Regions from separate parts of the Agrobacterium sp. rho-8.1 genome, predicted to be linked through region 2. Evidence: predicted binding sites of a transcription regulator. Region 2 holds the regulator's gene; the other holds the start of a gene.
The links. Region 2 encodes LexA, which represses DNA repair genes until DNA is damaged. Its sites were predicted from a motif close to TGTTCNNNNTGTGTTCNG; they were not measured.

Region 1: a site for LexA is predicted at 6,878-6,895, ahead of RMR21_RS24635 (ATP-dependent helicase). Genes of this name have one in related genera too.

The regions. Positions count from the first base shown of each region.
Region 1 covers NZ_CP192791.1:171,584-180,950, forward strand. Annotated here, with positions in the region: gene RMR21_RS24595 (LysR family transcriptional regulator) at 1-447, shown strand, start outside; gene RMR21_RS24600 (hypothetical protein) at 597-821, opposite strand; gene xth (exodeoxyribonuclease III) at 818-1,618, opposite strand; gene RMR21_RS24610 (hypothetical protein) at 1,628-1,804, opposite strand; gene ku (non-homologous end joining protein Ku) at 2,005-2,889, shown strand; gene ku (non-homologous end joining protein Ku) at 2,902-3,714, shown strand; gene ligD (DNA ligase D) at 3,722-6,394, opposite strand; gene RMR21_RS24630 (hypothetical protein) at 6,429-6,740, opposite strand; gene RMR21_RS24635 (ATP-dependent helicase) at 6,934-9,000, shown strand; gene dinB (DNA polymerase IV) at 9,098-9,367, shown strand, end outside.
Region 2 covers NZ_CP192788.1:1,333,633-1,342,999, forward strand. Annotated here, with positions in the region: gene gltA (citrate synthase) at 1-175, opposite strand, end outside; gene RMR21_RS06745 (ComEC/Rec2 family competence protein) at 575-2,923, shown strand; gene RMR21_RS06750 (glutathione S-transferase family protein) at 2,946-3,623, opposite strand; gene lexA (transcriptional repressor LexA) at 4,022-4,735, opposite strand; gene RMR21_RS06760 (VOC family protein) at 4,940-5,812, shown strand; gene kdsA (3-deoxy-8-phosphooctulonate synthase) at 5,812-6,660, shown strand; gene eno (phosphopyruvate hydratase) at 6,884-8,158, shown strand; gene RMR21_RS06775 (LacI family transcriptional regulator) at 8,210-9,271, opposite strand.

The DNA.
Region 1 (9,367 bases), on a different replicon from region 2:
GACCTTCCCGACTCCCAGCTTCTATCGCGGAAACTCTCGCCGCATCTGCTTAGCTGCTACGCCTCCCCAGAATACTTGTCCGCGAATGGTGCGCCAACCCATCCTGATCATCTTCAGCAGCACCAGACGGTCAACCTGCGCTATCAGAGCAGTGGGCAGTTATTTCGCTGGCCGTTCCAGCTCAAAGAGCGAGAAATCGAGATCGTGCCGTCGTCGGCAATCATCGTCGATGCGAGCGAGGCTGTCATAGCAACGATCGCAGCGGGAGCGGGAATCGGAATGGTGACAAGTTTCATGGCAGCGCCATGGGTAGACCGTGGTCAACTGACCCCTGTCCTATCCGATTTCTCTGTCGAACGTCACGACATCACAGCCGTTTGGCCGGAAAGCCGCCGGACCAACCCCGCTGTAAGAGCCTTCCTGAGCATCCTGACGGAAGCCCTATAACCTACGTCGAGACATGCACGTTGACTTGAATGCACCGGAACACCATCTTTGCGGAATGCCGAAGCGTGTGTCGGCGTCGAACAGTCAGCCACCTCAGCAGGAAATCGAACGGCCCCTGAAGGATTTTTCTTCGGGGCCGACACAAACCTTCAATCGACAGGTCGTTTGTCTTCCGCCGCTGGCCAGTCGTTGGCCGGCTCCTCGATCACATCATCATCTGCAGGATCTGGATCACGCTCATGTGCGACCAGCAGGCTGTTCACCTCCACGACAATGACACTGCAAGCGTCCTCATAACTGACGCCGGTTACAACGAGACCATCGACCAGCTCTTCGAGCTTGGAGCGAACCTCACGTTTCCAATCATCGGTCATTTCTCTCTCCTTTGTTTGACGGTTTTCTCCGTAAGTTCAATCCAGACAGGCGCGTGATCGCTGGTGTGCTCCCAGCCACGAACATGCTTGTCGACTTTGGCTTTCACGAGTTTTCCCGCTAGATCTGGGCTCAGCAGAAAGTGGTCAATCCGAAGTCCGGCGTCGCGCGCATATGCGTTCCGAAAATATGCCCAGAAGGTGTAGAGCCGGTCGTTCGGATGGAGATGCCGTAGCGCATCCGTCCAACCTTGAGCCACCAGATTTGCATAAGCCGCTTTGACCTCGGGCCGGAACAGCGCGTCATCTACCCAACGCTCCGGTTTGTAGACATCGAGATCGGTCGGCATGACGTTGAAATCGCCGACGAGCGCCACCGGCACCTCGAGCTCGAGTAGTTCGTCCGCGTAGGAATGCAGTCGCGCAAACCAGTCTAGTTTGTATTGAAACCTCGGCCCTGGGACGGGGTTGCCGTTCGGCAGATAGAGGCATCCAACAACCATTCCGTCGATGACAGCCTCGATGTAGCGACTTTGGTCGTCGTCGTGACCGCCGCGCAAGCCGCGTCTCGTCTCAAGCGGCTCCTGACCACGTGCAAGGATGGCGACACCATTCCACGATTTCTGGCCATGCCATATCGCGCCGTAGCCTGCACGTTCCAGCTCTTTGCGCGGAAATTTGTTGGACGGTGCCTTCAGTTCCTGGAGGCAAGCGACGTCCGGGTGTGCTTCATCCAGCCAACGAAGCAGGATGTCGAGGCGACCATTGATGCCGTTAACATTGTAGGTGGCGATCTTCACCGGCTTGCGTCAGCGCTTGCGATCACCTTTGTCGCCCTCGCCTGACTTCGTATCATTCTTTGCGTCATGGCGCGCATCGGCCGAAAGCGAACGGGAGACATCGTCGCTCTCCTTGAACTTCCCGTCTTCATCGCGGCGTACGTAACGCTTGTCAGTGCCGGTATCGATCAATTCGCGCTTGGTCATCACAGATCTCCCTTTTGGTTGCTGTCCCAAGGAAAACGCGCGCTGCTGTCAAAAGATGCATTCGAATCAGCGACCTAAGACAGACTCGCAAAGGGAGACCACGTGCGCCTAAGTCATTGAAAAACGATTCGTTTTAGCAAGGAACGATTCGCTCACTGATTCGGTTGAACCGGGTTGGTTGTGTGAGGAGTGCGCGTATCATGAGTTCCCCGAGAGCAAACTGGAAAGGTTTCATCAAGTTCGGCGAAGTGTCATGCGCGGTGGCGCTTTACACCGCAGCATCGGCGTCGGACCGTATCGCTTTCAACACGCTTAACAGAGCGACCGGAAATCGGGTCAAGCGCGAGTTCATCGATGGCGAAACCGGAGACCCCGTCGAACGGGAAGACCAGGTCAAAGGCTATGAGACCGAAAATGGACAATACATTGTTCTCGAACCGGATGACGTTGCCGCTGCTGTCCCCGATAGCGACAAGACGCTAACGATCGAATCCTTTATTCCGTGCGCGGAGATCGACACCGTTTACTTCGACAAGCCCTATTATCTGACACCCGACAAGATGGGCGCCGAGGCCTATGTCCTGCTGCGCGACGGCATGAAAGAGGCGAAGGTTGCCGCCATCGCGCGCGCAGTGCTTTTTCGCCGCCTGCGCACTGTCCTTATCCGTACGCATGGCAAAGGTCTGATCGCCTCGACCCTTAATTTCGATTACGAAGTTCGATCCTCACAAGAAGCATTTGAGGATCTCCCGGATATGAAGAGCGATCCTGAACTGCTTGAGATCGCAGAGATGATCATCGACAAAAAGAAGGGGCGCTTTGATGCCAGCACCTTCGATGATCGTTATGAGGAAGCGTTGGCAGAACTCGTCAAGGCCAAGATCGACGGACGCTCAGTGCCTAAGAAGAAACAAAGCTCGACAGACAATGTCATCGATCTCCGTCAGGCGTTGCGCGAAAGTGCAGGTCTAGATGCCAGAAAAACCAAGTCAAAGCAAAATGTCGACAAGGGTTCCGGTACGGCGAAGGTCAAAAAGGCAACGGCAACGGCAAAACCCGTCGCGCGCACGCGCCGCGCCAGTTAAGAGGAGATCAACATGGCTGTTCGTCCCTACTGGAAGGGTTACCTGAAGCTCTCCCTCGTCAATTGCGCAGTTCAGATGATGCCCGCCACGTCGGACAGTGAAAAAGTCAAGTTTCACACTCTCAACCGTGCGACGAACAATCGGGTCGTAAGCCAATATGTCGATTCCGTCACAGGTAAGGTTGTGAAGGAAGAAAACGAGATCAAAGGTTACGAGCGTGGCGAGAACGACTACGTCATCCTTGAAGACGAGGAGCTTGATAATGTCGCGTTGGACAGCACCAGGACGATCGATATCTCGACATTCACCAAACGCGACACCATCGAATGGATCTGGCTCGACACGCCCTATTATCTGTCTCCCAATGAGAAAGTGGCACAGGAAGCCTTTTCCGTGATCCGTGATGCGATGGCATCTCAGGACATGGTTGGAATTTCGAGGCTCGTGATCGCGCGGCGGGAGCGCGCCGTCATGTTGGAACCACGCGGTAAAGGTATCGTTCTGTGGACGTTACGCTATGGCGACGAGATCCGTGATGAGAACAGCTATTTTGATGCGATTGGCGATGAGAAGCCGGACAGCGAGCTTCTGCCGCTTATACAGAAGCTCATAAAGAAGCAGACCAAACCGTGGGACGCGAAAATGGTTGTCGATCCCGTCCAGGACCGCCTGCTCGACATTATCAAGGCCAAAAAGAAAACCCAGAAAAAGCCAGCCAAGAGCAAGAAAGCACTGTCGCCTTCATCACCTGCCACAAGCAATGTCATCAACATCATGGACGCGCTCAAGAAATCAGTTGCGAGGGAAACCCGGAACAAGAAATGAGTGGAGATCAGCCACCGGCCTTCCGGGCTTTGCTCAAGCGCTTAATGGCTTGCTCCAGCGGTCGGTGTCCCTCACCATAATCCTGCCAGGCAGTGCTCTTCTTCAAAAGGCCCGGCACGGTCCTAACCGTGAATCGGGTCGGATCGAGATCGGCTTTCACCTGTGTCCAGTTCAGGGGCATCGATACCGTCGCACCCTCACGTGCTCGCGGAGACAATGGCGCGACCGCCGTCGCCATCCGGTCGTTGCGCAAGTAGTCCAGAAATATCCGCCCTTCCCGCTGGTTCTTCGCCATCTTGATAAGGTAGAGGTCTGGGTTATCTAACGCCATATCCTGACAGACATCATGCGCAAAGCTCTTGGCCTCGTCCCAGCTCAGCTTTTTGCCCTTGGGCACAGCGAGAGGTGTCACGACGTGCAAGCCCTTGCCGCCAGTGGTCTTGCAAAAACTGACAAGGCCCAGTTCTTCCAGCCGGTCGCGGATTTCGCGGGCGGCGTCGACGACTGCTGGGAACTCGACGTTCGGGCCTGGATCGAGATCGAAAACCAGACGACCCGGCACGTCCTGTTGATCCGGTGCGCAGTTCCATGGATGAAGTTCGATCCCGCCGATCTGGGCGATGGCGGAAAGGCCCTCAACGCGATCGATCTGCAGATAGGGTTTCTTGTCACCAAAGACCGTCACGAGCTCCAGAAGGTTCGACGTGCCGGGGGCAGCATGGCGCTGGAAAAATTGCTCCCCGCCAATGCCATCAGGGCAACGAAGGATCGAGCATGGCCGACCTTTGATATGATTTATCATCCACGCTCCGACAGCCTCGTGGTACTGGGCAAGGTCAACCTTGGTGACAGGTTGTCTGTCACCCGCGTCGGGCCAGAGCGCCTTGTCGGGGCTTGAGATCATGACGCCCATGACCTCTTCCTTTGCGCCTCTCCGGGAACGCTTGGGTGGAGGCTTGTCGGTCTCAGGATCGGGGACATCCACATCCGAGGGCGTCGCGGGGTCTTCTGCTTCCACCTCTGGTGCGGGCTTGTCTTCGCGCAGCCCCTTGAACGCACCCTGTCGAACCTGACCGTCCGCGGTCCATCCGGCGAATTCGATCTCGGCGACGAGTTGTGGCTTGAGCCAGACGATATCGTCTGACGTCTTTGGTGCTCCAATTCCTGTGAAAGGAGATTTGGCCGTTTCCATCTCTTGAAGCTGCGGCAGCAATTGTTCGACGGTCTTGGCGCTATAGCCAGTCCCGACCCGGCCGACGTACACGAAGTGCTTGCCGCTGAAGACGCCAACCAGCAGCGACCGAAATTTTCCATTGGTCCTGGCATAGGCACCGATGACCACTTCATGACCAGCGCGACATTTGGATTTCGCCCATGTCTTCGTCCGGCCGGACACATAAGGAGCATCTGCCTCCTTGGAGACGATACCCTCTAGCGACAGCCTGCAGGCCGACTTCAGTACGGCATCGCCACCCGTCTCGAAGTGTTCGACAAACCTCAGGCGAGGATCCTCGCCCGCATCGGACATTAGGGTTTCCAAACGCGACTTGCGCTCCGTCAGGGGAAGCTTTCTCAAATCCTCGTCACCATCAAACAGCAGATCGAACACGAAATAGACAAGATCGTCGGTCGTCCCCTCAGACAGTGCTGCCTGCAAAGCAGCGAAATCAGGCGCACCCCGCTCGTCAAGCGCACATACTTCACCATCTAAGATGCAGTCAGGGCGTGCCGACGCCGCCTCCGCAATAGCAGGCCATTTGGATGTCCAATCCAGACCTTTGCGGGTCTTTAGCGTCACCTCGCCGCCAGCGACGCGCATTTGCACCCGGTAGCCGTCGAACTTGATCTCGTGGATCCAGCCTTTGCCCGCCGGTGGACGTGTTAGGCTCTCGCAGAGCTGCGGGGCGATAAAGTTCGGCATCGCCGATTCAGCGTTGGTGGACTTGGCTGCCTTTGGTCGAGCCAACTTTTTATTCGACGACGTCTTCGTGCCAGCCTTGCGCTCGTCGGCGGCAAGACCGTCATTGCTGTCCCATACCGCGTCTGCCTTAACCGTATCGCCTTTCGTCATGAACGGCTTGGGCTTTTTCCCTTCGCCAGCGGCGATTGCCTCCATGGTTCTACCGGAAGCGACGGACGTCAGATTGTCATCCAGTACGGCTGCTCCATTCTCGTCGACCGCATAATCGTCACGGTGTTTGATCAGCAGCCAGTTGGTACGCTTGCCATCGTCGCGGTCGTTGCGCATCCGCACAAGAACAAAACTTCCATGCAGGCGTTCACCTTCCAAAGTGAACTTGAAATCGCCCTTCGCCAACGCCTCCTCGGGGGTCTTGTTCCCCTCGGGCTCCCAGTATCCGCGATCCCACAGCATGACTGTGCCGCCGCCATATTGACCCTTCGGTATCGTTCCCTCAAAATCACCATAGTCAAGGGGATGGTCTTCGACCTCCACGGAAAGCCGCTTGTCACCAGGATCGAGAGACGGACCTCGGGTTACTGCCCAGGATTTGAACACGCCATCGAGCTCGATGCGGAGATCATAATGTAGCCGTGTCGCGTCATGCTTCTGGATGACGAAACGGCGACGGTTGGATGCCTTGACTTGAACCTCTCCACTCGGCTCAAGCGTCTGCTTGAAATCGCGTTTGGATCGGTACTTGCTAAGATTGTCGGCCATGGCATCCACCCCTCCTCACCAACGCGGGACCGCCTTATGGAGCACCCGATACCCGAAGTGCCCCAGCCTCGCCAAGACTACGCTGAACCGCAGAAATCTTGTCGGACGGAATGTCGGCGGACACTTCGATCTCACCTTCGAGAGGGGCATCGTCGCGCACCGCACCGCTTTTCGAGACATCGCCACCAGATGCAACTGACCCTGATGTGTTCTCCGCGGTGGCTGACTGAATAAAGATGTCAGGACGCGAAATCCCGTGCTGCTGGACGAGGTGCTCCACCGCTAGATCGGCGGCAGTGCGTGTGTTGAACGTGGCTCGGATTGTGGTGGTGCTATCGTCAGCCATGATTTCTTCCTTCCCATTGCTCATTCTCACAGACCTCAACGCCTTGGATCATGGTTGGTTCGAACCGACGGCTCTCACGATGAATGATTGTTTAGAGATATGAAAAATGATCTTCCAAATCATCCAGTGACATTATATGTTCCGCATTTGTTCATAACGCTTCCCTTCCACTTTCTGCATCAAGCGAGCTCTTATGGCCGTTGCCTATCTGGAAAAACTGAACGAGCAGCAGCGCAAGGCGGTCGAGCATGGCGTCGGGCTCGCTGAGGGCAACACGGCAGGGCCGCTGTTGATCATCGCTGGCGCCGGATCCGGCAAGACAAACACATTAGCGCATCGCGTGGCCCATCTGATCGTCAATGGTGCGGACCCGCGCCGCATTCTGCTGATGACCTTTTCGCGCAGAGCCGCCTCGGAAATGGCCCGCCGCGTCGAGCGTATCTGCCGCAACGTCCTCGGAGCCAATTCCGCCGTCCTAACAGATGCGCTCGCTTGGTCCGGTACGTTTCATGGGATCGGTGCGAGACTGCTGCGGATGTATGCCGAGCAGATCGGTCTCAACCTCGACTTCACCATCCATGATCGGGAAGACAGCGCCGACCTGATGAACCTCGTGCGGCACGAGCTCGGATTTTCCAAAACAGAGAGCCGCTTTCCGACCAAGGGCACCTGCCTCGCGATCTACTCCCGCGCGGTCAACTCGGAAACGCTGCTGAACGCGATCCTGCGGCAGCACTATCCGTGGGTCGCCACATGGGAAGAACAATTGAAGGAACTGTTCGGAGCTTATGTGGAGGCCAAGCAGGCGCAGAACGTGCTCGATTATGATGATCTCTTGCTCTACTGGGCGCAGATGGTCAGCGATCCCGATCTTGCCGACGACATCGGCAACCGCTTTGACCATGTCATGGTCGACGAATATCAGGATACCAACAAACTCCAGTCGTCTGTCCTGATGGCGCTCAAACCCGGCGGGCGTGGCTTGACCGTGGTTGGTGACGATGCCCAATCAATCTACTCGTTCCGGGCAGCGACGGTTCGCAACATTCTCGACTTCCCGACATCTTTTAGCCCTGCCGCCGATGTCATCACACTCGATCGCAACTATCGTTCGACCCAGCCCATTCTGGCCGCGGCCAACGGAGTGATCGAACTGGCCCGTGAGCGTTTCACCAAGAACCTGTGGACCGAACGGGAGTCGCTGGAGCGCCCCAAACTCGTGACCGTCAAAGACGAGACCGAACAGGCGAATTTCATTGTCGAGCAGGTGCTGGCAAATCGCGAGACCGGAATGACGCTAAAGCAGCAGGCTGTCTTGTTTCGGACATCCAGTCACAGCGGAACGCTCGAAGTCGAACTCACCCGTCGCAACATCCCCTTCGTCAAGTTTGGCGGCTTAAAATTTCTCGACAGTGCCCACGTGAAGGACATGCTGGCCGTATTGCGTTTCGCCCAGAATCCGCGTGACCGGGTTGCGGGTTTTCGTCTTCTGCAAATGTTGCCCGGCATTGGACCGAAGAAAGCTGGCACCATTCTTGACACGATCGCCTCAGATCCGAAGCCTCTCCTGGCGCTGGCTGAAATTCCGCCACCACCAAAAACGGGCGAGGATTGGACATCATTCGTCCAATTGCTGGGAGGCCTTCGCAAATCCCAGGAAGGGTGGCCGTCGGATATCGCGCAGGCCCGCCTGTGGTACGAACCACATCTCGATCGCATCCATGAAGACGCTGATACCCGCAAGGCCGACCTCCTGCAACTCGAGCAGATTGCCAGCGGCTACGCCTCGCGCGAACGGTTCCTCACCGAACTGACGCTTGATCCACCCGATGCGACCAGCGATCAGGCGGGCGTGCCGTTGCTTGACGAGGACTATCTCATCCTGTCGACAATTCACTCGGCCAAAGGACAGGAATGGCGATCGGTCTTCATGTTGAACGTTGTCGATGGCTGCATACCGTCAGACCTTGGGACAGGGACGACGCAGGAGATCGAGGAGGAACGGCGTCTGCTCTATGTCGGCATGACGCGGGCCAAGGACAGCCTGTCGCTCATCACGCCGCAACGATTTTTCACGCACGGTCAGAACTCGCAGGGCGACAGGCACGTCTATGCATCGCGTACGCGGTTCATCCCGGCGACGCTGCTGCAGTATTTCGAACCGACGGCGTGGCCGAAAGTCTCGGCCGCAGCATCTGAACGCAGTGCCCAGCAGATCCGCATCGATGTCGGCGCACGCATGCGCGGCATGTGGAAATAGGAGCGTCCGCGTTGAAGAGGATGGGAGGCTCACCTATCCACCTCTGGAGCGCATCAACTTTTCCAGCAAGCACAAGGTCAATCGGTAAGGACCAGACATGCACCCGGTTCGCAAAATCATTCACGTGGATATGGATGCGTTCTACGCCTCCGTGGAGCAACGTGACAACCCAGAGCTCCGTGGCAAGCCGCTGGCGGTCGGGGGATCTGCTGCCCGAGGGGTTGTGGCAGCCGCGAGTTACGAGGCAAGAACCTTCGGCGTCTATTCAGCTATGCCATCGATCACTGCCAAACGAAAATGCCCTGACCTGATTTTCGTGCCGCCTCGTTTCGAGGTCTATCGTCAGGTCTCGCAGCAGATCCGCGAG
Region 2 (9,367 bases):
AGGTAATCTTGGACTCGCAAGACGCAGTCGAGGTGAAGCCGGGGTCGTAGGTAAAGGTACCGGTATTTTTGTAAAGCGTGCCGATGTCGACGACCTTAGGTCCGATCGTGCCTTCCCGGACAGGAAGATCGACCTTATTATCGCCGAGTGTCACTGTCGCGCTAGTTTCCGTCATACCATACCTCCGAAATATGCAGGCGATGCGGGGGACGCATCAGCCAGTTTAAGCGTCAGCGATTTAGCTATATGATCTGCGCGATAAAGCCAAGCTATTCAGCGGCCGAATTGTGCATCGCGGCATTCCAAAGTCCTGAAATGGAGCATTTCTACGGCATCCTGTTTCATTCTAGGTCAATGCTTCCTTAATCACACAACCCGTTGCAATCTGCCTTTTCAGGTTGCAAACTAAGCCCCTGCGGCAGGGGGCGCCAGTCGTGTGAACGTTCAGGAAGACAAACGGCAGATCCGTGCTGCAGCAACGGGTTTCGTCTCACAGACGGACCTCGATGATTTGTTGTCCCCGCTGCATACCTCGAGAGGCGCTGTCGTCTTATCCGGTCAAGCGCCAGACCGCATGAAACGTCTGACCTTCCGTGTCTACCAATGGATTCGTCGCTGCGTTGCGGAGGAAGATGCCTACCGGCAAGGCTTTCTTTTCGTCCCGGTGTTCGTCGCGGCAGGTGCGGCCTTCTGGTTTGTCCTTCCTGTCACGCCATCGTCATGGATGCTTCTGGGACTAGCCATTTGCTTGGCCGCCCTGGCCGTTGCCACATATCATCGTCCGGGCGTGACGCCTGCTTTTTTCAAGGTTCTGACACTCGTTCTGGCCGGTATGCTCCTTTCTGACTGGGAGGCAAGGCGAGCAGGGACTGTCATTCTCGATACGCCCGTCACGACGACGGTCAGCGGTACGGTTGAGCGTCGAGAACTGGATGCCAGGGGGTACTGGCGTTATCTGATCGAACTCAAATCCACCTCCGACCCGATCCTCACACGTCCACCGGAACAAGTCTCCGTGGTGTCGCGCAGTCGCCATGAGGCGATTGGTATCGGCCAGACAATCAGCGGAAAAGCCCGTCTCTCTCCACCATCCGGTCCTGCATTGCCCGGGCTCAACGATTTCGCCTTCGCATCTTTTTTTAACGGCGTCGGCGCAACGGGATTTTTCTATGGCGCACCAAAGGCTATGCCATCAGGTCAGGAACAGTCGGAAACAAAGACTTGGACCCAAACGGCCGACACGTGGCTCTACCAACTTCGAAGCAACATCGCTCAGCGTATTCGGGACTTGATCGGAGGGGATGCCGGTGCCTTTGCGGCGTCCATTGTCACCGATGAGAGACGTGCGATTTCCAATGACACGATGGAGGCGCTACGCGTCTCCGGGCTGGCGCATATCGTTGCGATCTCGGGGCTCAATATGGCACTGGCGGCCGGTATCTTCTTCGTGGGACTGCGCACCGCATTCAGCCTGTTTCCGGGGTTTTCGCAGCGCTGGCCCGTCAAGAAAATATCGGCCTTTGCGGCACTCGTGATGACGCTGGCATACTATCTCATTTCCGGTTTTGCGGTTTCAGCCGAACGCGCTTGGTTGATGATGTCGATCATGCTGTTTGCCGTGTTGGTCGACAGGCCGTCGATCAGCCTGCGCAACGTGGCGCTGTCGGCGATCGTCATCATCCTGATATCACCGCATGAGGTGATGGGCCCAAGCTTCCAGATGTCCTTCGCCGCAACACTTGCGCTGGTTTCCGGTTATGCCGCCTGGAGCAGATGGCGCGGGGACCGAGAACGATTGACAATGGCGCGTCCGCCGTGGTGGTTGTCACTGGGCTCCAAAGCGGCAACCATCATCGGTGGTGTCGTCATCACGTCACTGATCGGTGGCATCTCGACCGCCATCTATTCCATCGAACATTTTCACCGGATCACCGCCTATGGTTTGGCCGCAAACCTTGCCGCCATGCCGATCATGTCGCTCATCGTCATGCCGTTTGGGCTGGTCGGCATGCTGTTGATGCCGTTCGGACTGGATGGGCCCTTTCTCAAGGTCATGGGTTACGGCATGGCGATGGTCATCAAGATAGCCAAGGAAGTATCGAGCTGGGGTGGCGACACAACGATTGGACGCCAGAACGGATGGTTTCTCGCGGTATCGACGACCGGCTTCATGCTGATTGCACTGCTGCGGACACGGCTTGCTCTGATCGGGATTCCCTTCATATTCGCTGGGCTGACGATGCTTGTGACAGAGCAATGGCGCAGCAAGCCGGATGTTTTGATTTACGAAGATGGCTCTCTCGTCGCTCTGCTGTCAAAAGATGCAGTTGCAACCACGAAACAGCGCGGCTCCGGTTTCGTTTATGAGCAGTGGGAAAAAGCACTGCCGCTGCCAGCTCAGCATGTGGGAGCGAAGATTCTGGACACGCCGCAAACGGATGACGACGACGCTGGAGAGACCACGGCTCCATCATCTCGGGGTTTCATTCCTCTGACGGACGCTGAACGAAGAAATGCCACGCAAGACATGGAGACCGCCGCGTCAACCGTCGGATTGTTCACATGCCGTAAAGACATGTGGTGCGTTGCGAAATCGGACAAGGATGTCACGATCGCCGTTGTGTTTAATACTGCCTTCACAGGCACAGCATGCGATATTGCCAGCATCGTGGTGACGACACGCCGATCTCCGTTTTCCGCGTGTCGCTCCGGTGCCCTTCTCATCAGCGCCGATACATTACGACGCACGGGCTCCCTCGAACTTTGGCTTGGACGGAAGGATCAACCCATCGCACGTGCCGAAGCTGCAATGCAGGGACAGAGCCGTCTCTGGACGACGCATCGCACCTACGATTGGCGCAGCAAGAGCTACGATGACGCACTGCCTGACCATATCCAGCAGATGCTGTCTGTCGGCCAATAGGTGCCCGCGCGGGACCATTCACCTATGTGGTGCGCAAGTCTTCCAGCCACTCCCCAGACGCTCGCGCTTCAGCCTCATGCCCGGCATCGCGCCAGACCTCCTGCAGTGCTGCTGTTTGCCATTTCTTCATGGATGGAAGAGACAGAAGCAATTGTTTGTAGGTCTCACTTTTCTCAGACAAACCAGTTCCATAGGTCTGGAACCGAAACGCAACAGGGCAGAAAAAAGCATCGACTGCCGTGAAGGTCTTTCCAGCAAGAAATGGACCTCCGGACACAGAAAGGCCCTGCTGCCATAGAGCATCGATGCGGGAGATGTCATGCTGGAGGTTCCCAGTGATTTGGCGTGGTTTGATCCGCAAGCCGACGCTCATGGGGTGCTGGTTGCGCAGCGCCGAGAAGCCCGCATGCATTTCAGCAACCGCAGACCTGGACCATGCGCGTGCTTTCGCGTGATCGGCCCAAACACCAGGGTGCCGTTCGCCCAAGTATTCGATGATCGAAACGGATTCCCAAATCGTGAGATCACCGTCAACAAGGCATGGGACTTTGCCTGTTGGCGAGAACGACTGGAAGTCGTGAACAGTCTCGCCAAACGGCACCAGTTTTTCCTCGAACGGAATAGCAAGTTCTTGCATCAGAACCCAGGGCCGCAAGGACCAGGAAGAGTAGTTCTTGTTGGTTATGTAAAGTTCATACATCCGAAGCCCCCTGTTGTCAGGACTGTGTTATCGCAGGTCACATGATTGATACAGACGACCTACGAGATCAAAGACTTCAATTTATTTGATGTTGCGCAATCCGGTCTAGTCTGAAAAATGGGTGTCTTCGACATGAATTCCGGGGCAGAGGCAATCATAAAACATCGCTGAAAAAAACATCCAAAGGCGCAAATCGTCATGCGGCCCGTAACGTCATTGTAGTCGCCAAACACACGGGCGGTGACGTGACAGGATCACGCGATGCAAACCGCGATCACGCGACCATCGAGGTCAAGGTTCAATCATCGATAGCGATTTGGGATGACACCAGCGCAGCGGGGGCCACGCTGTTACGAGAAAACGCCAAAGAATTTCGCGAACCAAAACTTGCAATTTGCTCAGTGATAACGGCGAATGAGGCCGACCAGCTTGCCCTGAATCTTTACGCGATCCGGTCCGAAAATACGTGTCTCGTACGCCGGGTTTGCAGCTTCCAATGCAATGGATGCACCCTTGCGGCGGAAACGCTTCAATGTCGCCTCCTCATCATCCACGAGGGCAACGACGATATCGCCGGGGCTTGCTGTGCTTCCGTCGCGAATAATGACGGTATCGCCGTCAAAAATTCCTGCCTCGATCATCGAATCGCCTTTGACCTCAAGCGCATAATGCTCGCCCGAACCCAGCATATCCAAGGGCACGACGACGTCGTGCGTATTGTTCTGAATGGCTGAGATGGGAACGCCTGCTGCGATGCGTCCCATGACAGGAACACTGACGGCGTTGGACATCACGTCATTGGCTGGCGGAGGAGGCTCCGAAGCTTTTGGCTTGCCAAGGCTACCTTCGATCACGCTTGGTGAAAACCCGCGTGGTGGCTTTGCTGGGGGAGTGTAGGACTCAGGAAGCTTGATGACTTCGAGCGCGCGTGCACGATTCGGTAGCCGGCGAATGAACCCGCGTTCTTCCAAGGCTGTTATCAGCCGGTGAATGCCGGATTTCGAGGCGAGATCGAGTGCATCCTTCATTTCATCGAAGGAGGGGGGCACGCCTGATTCTTTCATTCTTTCATGAATGAAGAGAAGCAATTCCTGCTGTTTGCGCGTGAGCATGGACAATACCCTTGGATTTCGAGGCGAAGATTCGCGAAACAAATACAGAACGAACACTATATGTTCCATATGTGTTCTGCAATCCCCTAAAATTTTGTAAAGTTCCTGTCATTGTGTGTCTTTGCGCGTCACATAATCATCCTGTAGGAAATGTTATGCGGCTAGGACGTTGTTTGTCGCCGATAACAGGATGTGGATTTCCAAATGAGTCGCGACATCGATCATCTTGTCCTGCCGGTCTCGAGCTTGGAAGACGCACGTGGACGCCTTTCCTCACTCGGTTTTACCGTCTCTGCGAGTGCCAAACATCCCTTCGGCACAGAGAACGCCTGTGTCTTTTTGAAAGATGGAACCTATTTGGAGCCACTGGCAATCAGCGATGCCGGTACGTATTCGATGAATGCGATGAGCGGGAGCGCCTTCGTCTCAAAGGATAAACGCTTTCGCGATCAGCGTGGCCAGAACGGAATGTCTGCCCTTGTTGCCAAGAGCGAGAATGCCGATTCGGATCACGAGCATTTTATTGCGGCAGGTTTATCCGGCGGAGATCCTTTTTCATTCAGTCGTCCCGTTACATTGCCGGATGGCAATACCTCGCAGGCAAGCTTTCGACTGGCCTTCGCGGGCGACAACGCGAGTGACGTCTTCTTTTTTTCGTGTCAGCGCATAGCAGCACTTCCGGCTGATCGCTCTGACCTCGAGCGCCACAAAAATGGCGTCACCGGTATTCATCAAGTCGTTCTGAGCGCAGACAAGCCAAGCAATTTCACGCGCTTGATAGAGTTGGTTTTCGATGCAACGGCCGTTGGTGAAGGTGAGGAAGAACTTTATGTCCAGGCGTCGAGCGTTGGCATTCGGCTTGTCAGACCGGCGGCAGCCCAGCATTTCTTTGACGCACCTCCGCAAAGTATCGGTCCGGGTTTGAACGGTGAGGCAATTGTCTTTTCGGTATCCGATCTCGCCGTGACAGCAGCCGTGCTTGCTGCTAATGGCGTTGCATACACGCGTAAGGGCGCTCGTGTGCTGGTTCAGCCAGCTTCCGGCCAGGGCGCGATATTTGCTTTCGAGGAGTTATGATGAGCGTTCGCAACAATCTTGATGTCGTCGTCGGCGAAGGTGCCGGACAGGTCACATTCTCCAACACGAAGCGTTTCTCGCTGATCGCTGGCCCTTGCCAGATGGAAAGCCGTGATCATGCCTTCATGATTGCGGAAAACCTCGCCGAACTTTGCGGTAGGCTTGGGATAGGTCTGGTCTACAAGTCCTCCTACGACAAGGCTAACCGCACATCTCTGTCGGGACAGCGAGGCATCGGGATAGAGAAGGCACTGGAGGTCTTTTCCGAGTTGAAACAACAATTCGGCTTCCCGGTTTTGTCCGACATTCACACGGAAGAGCAGTGCGCCACTGTCGCGCCTGTCATCGACATTCTGCAAATCCCTGCTTTCCTTAGCCGACAAACGGACCTTCTAGTTGCCGCCGCCAAGACAGGCCGCGTGATCAACGTCAAGAAGGGCCAGTTTCTAGCGCCCTGGGACATGAAGAACGTTCTGGCCAAGTTGAACGATAGCGGCAACCCGAATGTGCTTTTGTGCGAACGCGGCGCATCGTTCGGTTACAACACGCTTGTGTCCGACATGCGCTCCCTGCCTATCATGGCATCGCTCGGCGCGCCTGTCGTGTTCGATGCGACCCATTCGGTTCAACAGCCGGGCGGGCAGGGCGGCTCAACGGGTGGACAGCGGGAATTCGTGGAAACGCTGTCGCGCGCCGCCGTCGCAGTCGGGATTGCCGGTCTGTTCGTCGAAACGCACGAAGATCCGGACAATGCACCCTCGGATGGCCCTAACATGGTTCATTTGAAAGACATGCCCAAGCTTCTGGAAAAACTTCTGGCCTTCGACGACATCGCGAAATCGGCCTGACGGGTTTTGGCCTCAATCGACTTTTATGGACTACCGGCGCCTGAACGGGCGCCGTCATTGTAATTTCTTGATGGTCGTCTAAAGCGACTGAGGAAATCCAATCGAGTCGTCATCCCGACGCTCTGTTTATCGCGCCACGCATCGTAAAAGCGCTTCACAGTTTTTAGTATGCGCTCTAAGACAGGCAACTGAATATCCTGTTCCAGTCCCAAAGGGAGAGATCATGACAGCCATTACCGACATCATCGCACGCGAAATTCTCGACAGCCGTGGCAACCCGACTGTTGAGGTCGATGTCTATCTCGAAGACGGGTCGTTTGGCCGTGCGGCGGTTCCATCGGGTGCGTCGACGGGTGCGCATGAGGCCGTCGAATTGCGCGACGGTGGCAAGCGTTATCTCGGTAAGGGTGTCGAAAAGGCAGTCGAAGCCGTCAACACGGAAATCTTCGATGCGTTGGGTGGTTTCGATGCTGAAAGCCAGATCCATGTCGACCAGACCCTGATCGAGCTCGATGGCACGCCCAACAAGTCCCGCTTGGGCGCAAACGCCATCCTCGGCGTTTCCCTGGCTGTTGCCAAGGCTGCGGCCGAAACCACCGGCCTGCCACTTTATCGTTATGTTGGCGGCCCCAACGCGCATCTGCTGCCGGTTCCGATGATGAACATCATCAACGGCGGTGCACACGCCGACAATCCGATCGACTTCCAGGAATTCATGATCATGCCGATTGGCGCGGAAAATATCCGTGACGCCGTGCGTATTGGCGCGGAAATCTTCCACGTTCTGAAGAAGGAACTGTCGGCACAGGGTTTCAACACCAATGTGGGTGATGAGGGCGGCTTCGCGCCGGGCCTGAAGAGCGCGCCTGAAGCGCTCGACTTCATCATGAAGTCGGTCGAAAAGGCTGGCTACAAGCCGGGCGATGATGTTGCACTGGCACTCGATTGCGCCTCGACCGAGTTCTTCAAGAACGGCAAATACGAGATGGAAGGCGAGGGCCGTACGCTCGAGCCGGAAGCCATGGCGGATTACCTTGCCGAACTCGCAGGCAAATATCCGATCATCTCCATCGAAGACGGCATGGCCGAAGACGATTGGGATGGCTGGAAATACCTGACGGACAAGATCGGCTCCAAGGTTCAGCTTGTCGGCGACGATCTTTTCGTCACCAACTCCGCGCGCCTCCGTGACGGTATCAAGATGGGTGTGGCCAACTCCATCCTCGTCAAGGTCAACCAGATCGGTTCGCTGACGGAAACGCTCGACGCGGTTGAGACGGCACACAAGGCTGGCTACACCGCCGTCATGTCTCACCGCTCCGGTGAAACGGAAGATTCAACGATTGCCGATCTTGCCGTTGCGACCAACTGCGGACAGATCAAGACCGGCTCGCTCTCGCGCTCCGACCGTCTGGCCAAGTACAACCAGTTGATCCGCATCGAAGAAATGCTCGGTCCGCAGGCCGCTTACGCAGGTCGTTCGATCCTGCGCGGCTAAGCTTCTCACCTACCGTATCAAACGAAAGGCCCGGAGCGATCCGGGCCTTTTTCATGCGCCAAATTTGGGGGCGCGGCTGGACCAGACGGGCTGACTGAGGCTTTGCAGCCCTTGGACCGGTTTCCCGTCTATCCGTGCGAGCAAAGCCCTGGCCAGTTCCCGACCCGCCAGCTTGATGTCCTCGTTCACCGTGTGGATTTCGGGACGAAGCCAGTTTAGAAAATCGGCAGATTGTTTGGACACCACGTCGATATCTCTTCCGACCTTTTTGCCCGCCTCTTCGACGCCAGCGATGAAGGCGATGGTGGACGTGCCACTGATCGATACCAAACCGTCGGGACAGTCCGGTGCGCTCATCAGCGCCTGGCTTACCGCTTTGATTTGATCGAGCGGCGTATCGTTGCTGATGATGCCGTTCAGCGGAAATTCTGAGAGGCCGAAATCGTGCAGGCCACGCTTAAAGCCACGCCGTGCGAAATCATAATAGGAAAACTGCTTCTGAGGCAGCAAGACGGCAATGCGCTTTCGTCCACATTGAGACAGCCGCTTCATTGCCTCGTAGACATAGGCCTCGTTATCGAAATCATGATAGGGGTGATCGATACCCATATTGGTACGGCCATGGGCTGCGAAGGGCATGTTGCGTTCCGTCATGAAGCGGACGCGTGCATCGTCCGGCTGCATTTTTGAAATGATGACGCCATCGGCAGAGCCCGTGTCCAGAATATACTGGATTGGGACCATCGGGTCCCTCGCATGCGTATGAGGTGTGACCACCAAGTGGTACTGCGTGTTGGCCAGCACCTCGGTGATGCCGAACACCAGTTGGGTGGTGAAGCCCATCAGCTCTTCGTCCACGCTCAGAACCAGGGCGATGACATTTGTCTTGCCTGTGCGCAAACGAACGCCTGCACGATTCGGCTGGTAGCCGATCTGCCGCGCCACCTGACGAACACGTTCCTTGGTTTCCGCCCCGATATCAGGTGCATCTTTCAGCGCACGAGACACAGTCGTGATGCCGAGGCCGGTCATATAGGCTATCGTCTTGAGAGTGGGGCGCTCATAACCCGCCAGTGTTTGGACGTTCGTCTCGGGTTCTATGCTGTCATCCATGTCGCCACTCACTATCAGTTCTGCGTGATATGGTAGAGCGCTTTTCGAGTGTTGCAAAGCAGATAGCCGCTTTGCAGGGGAAATGAGAAAAACACG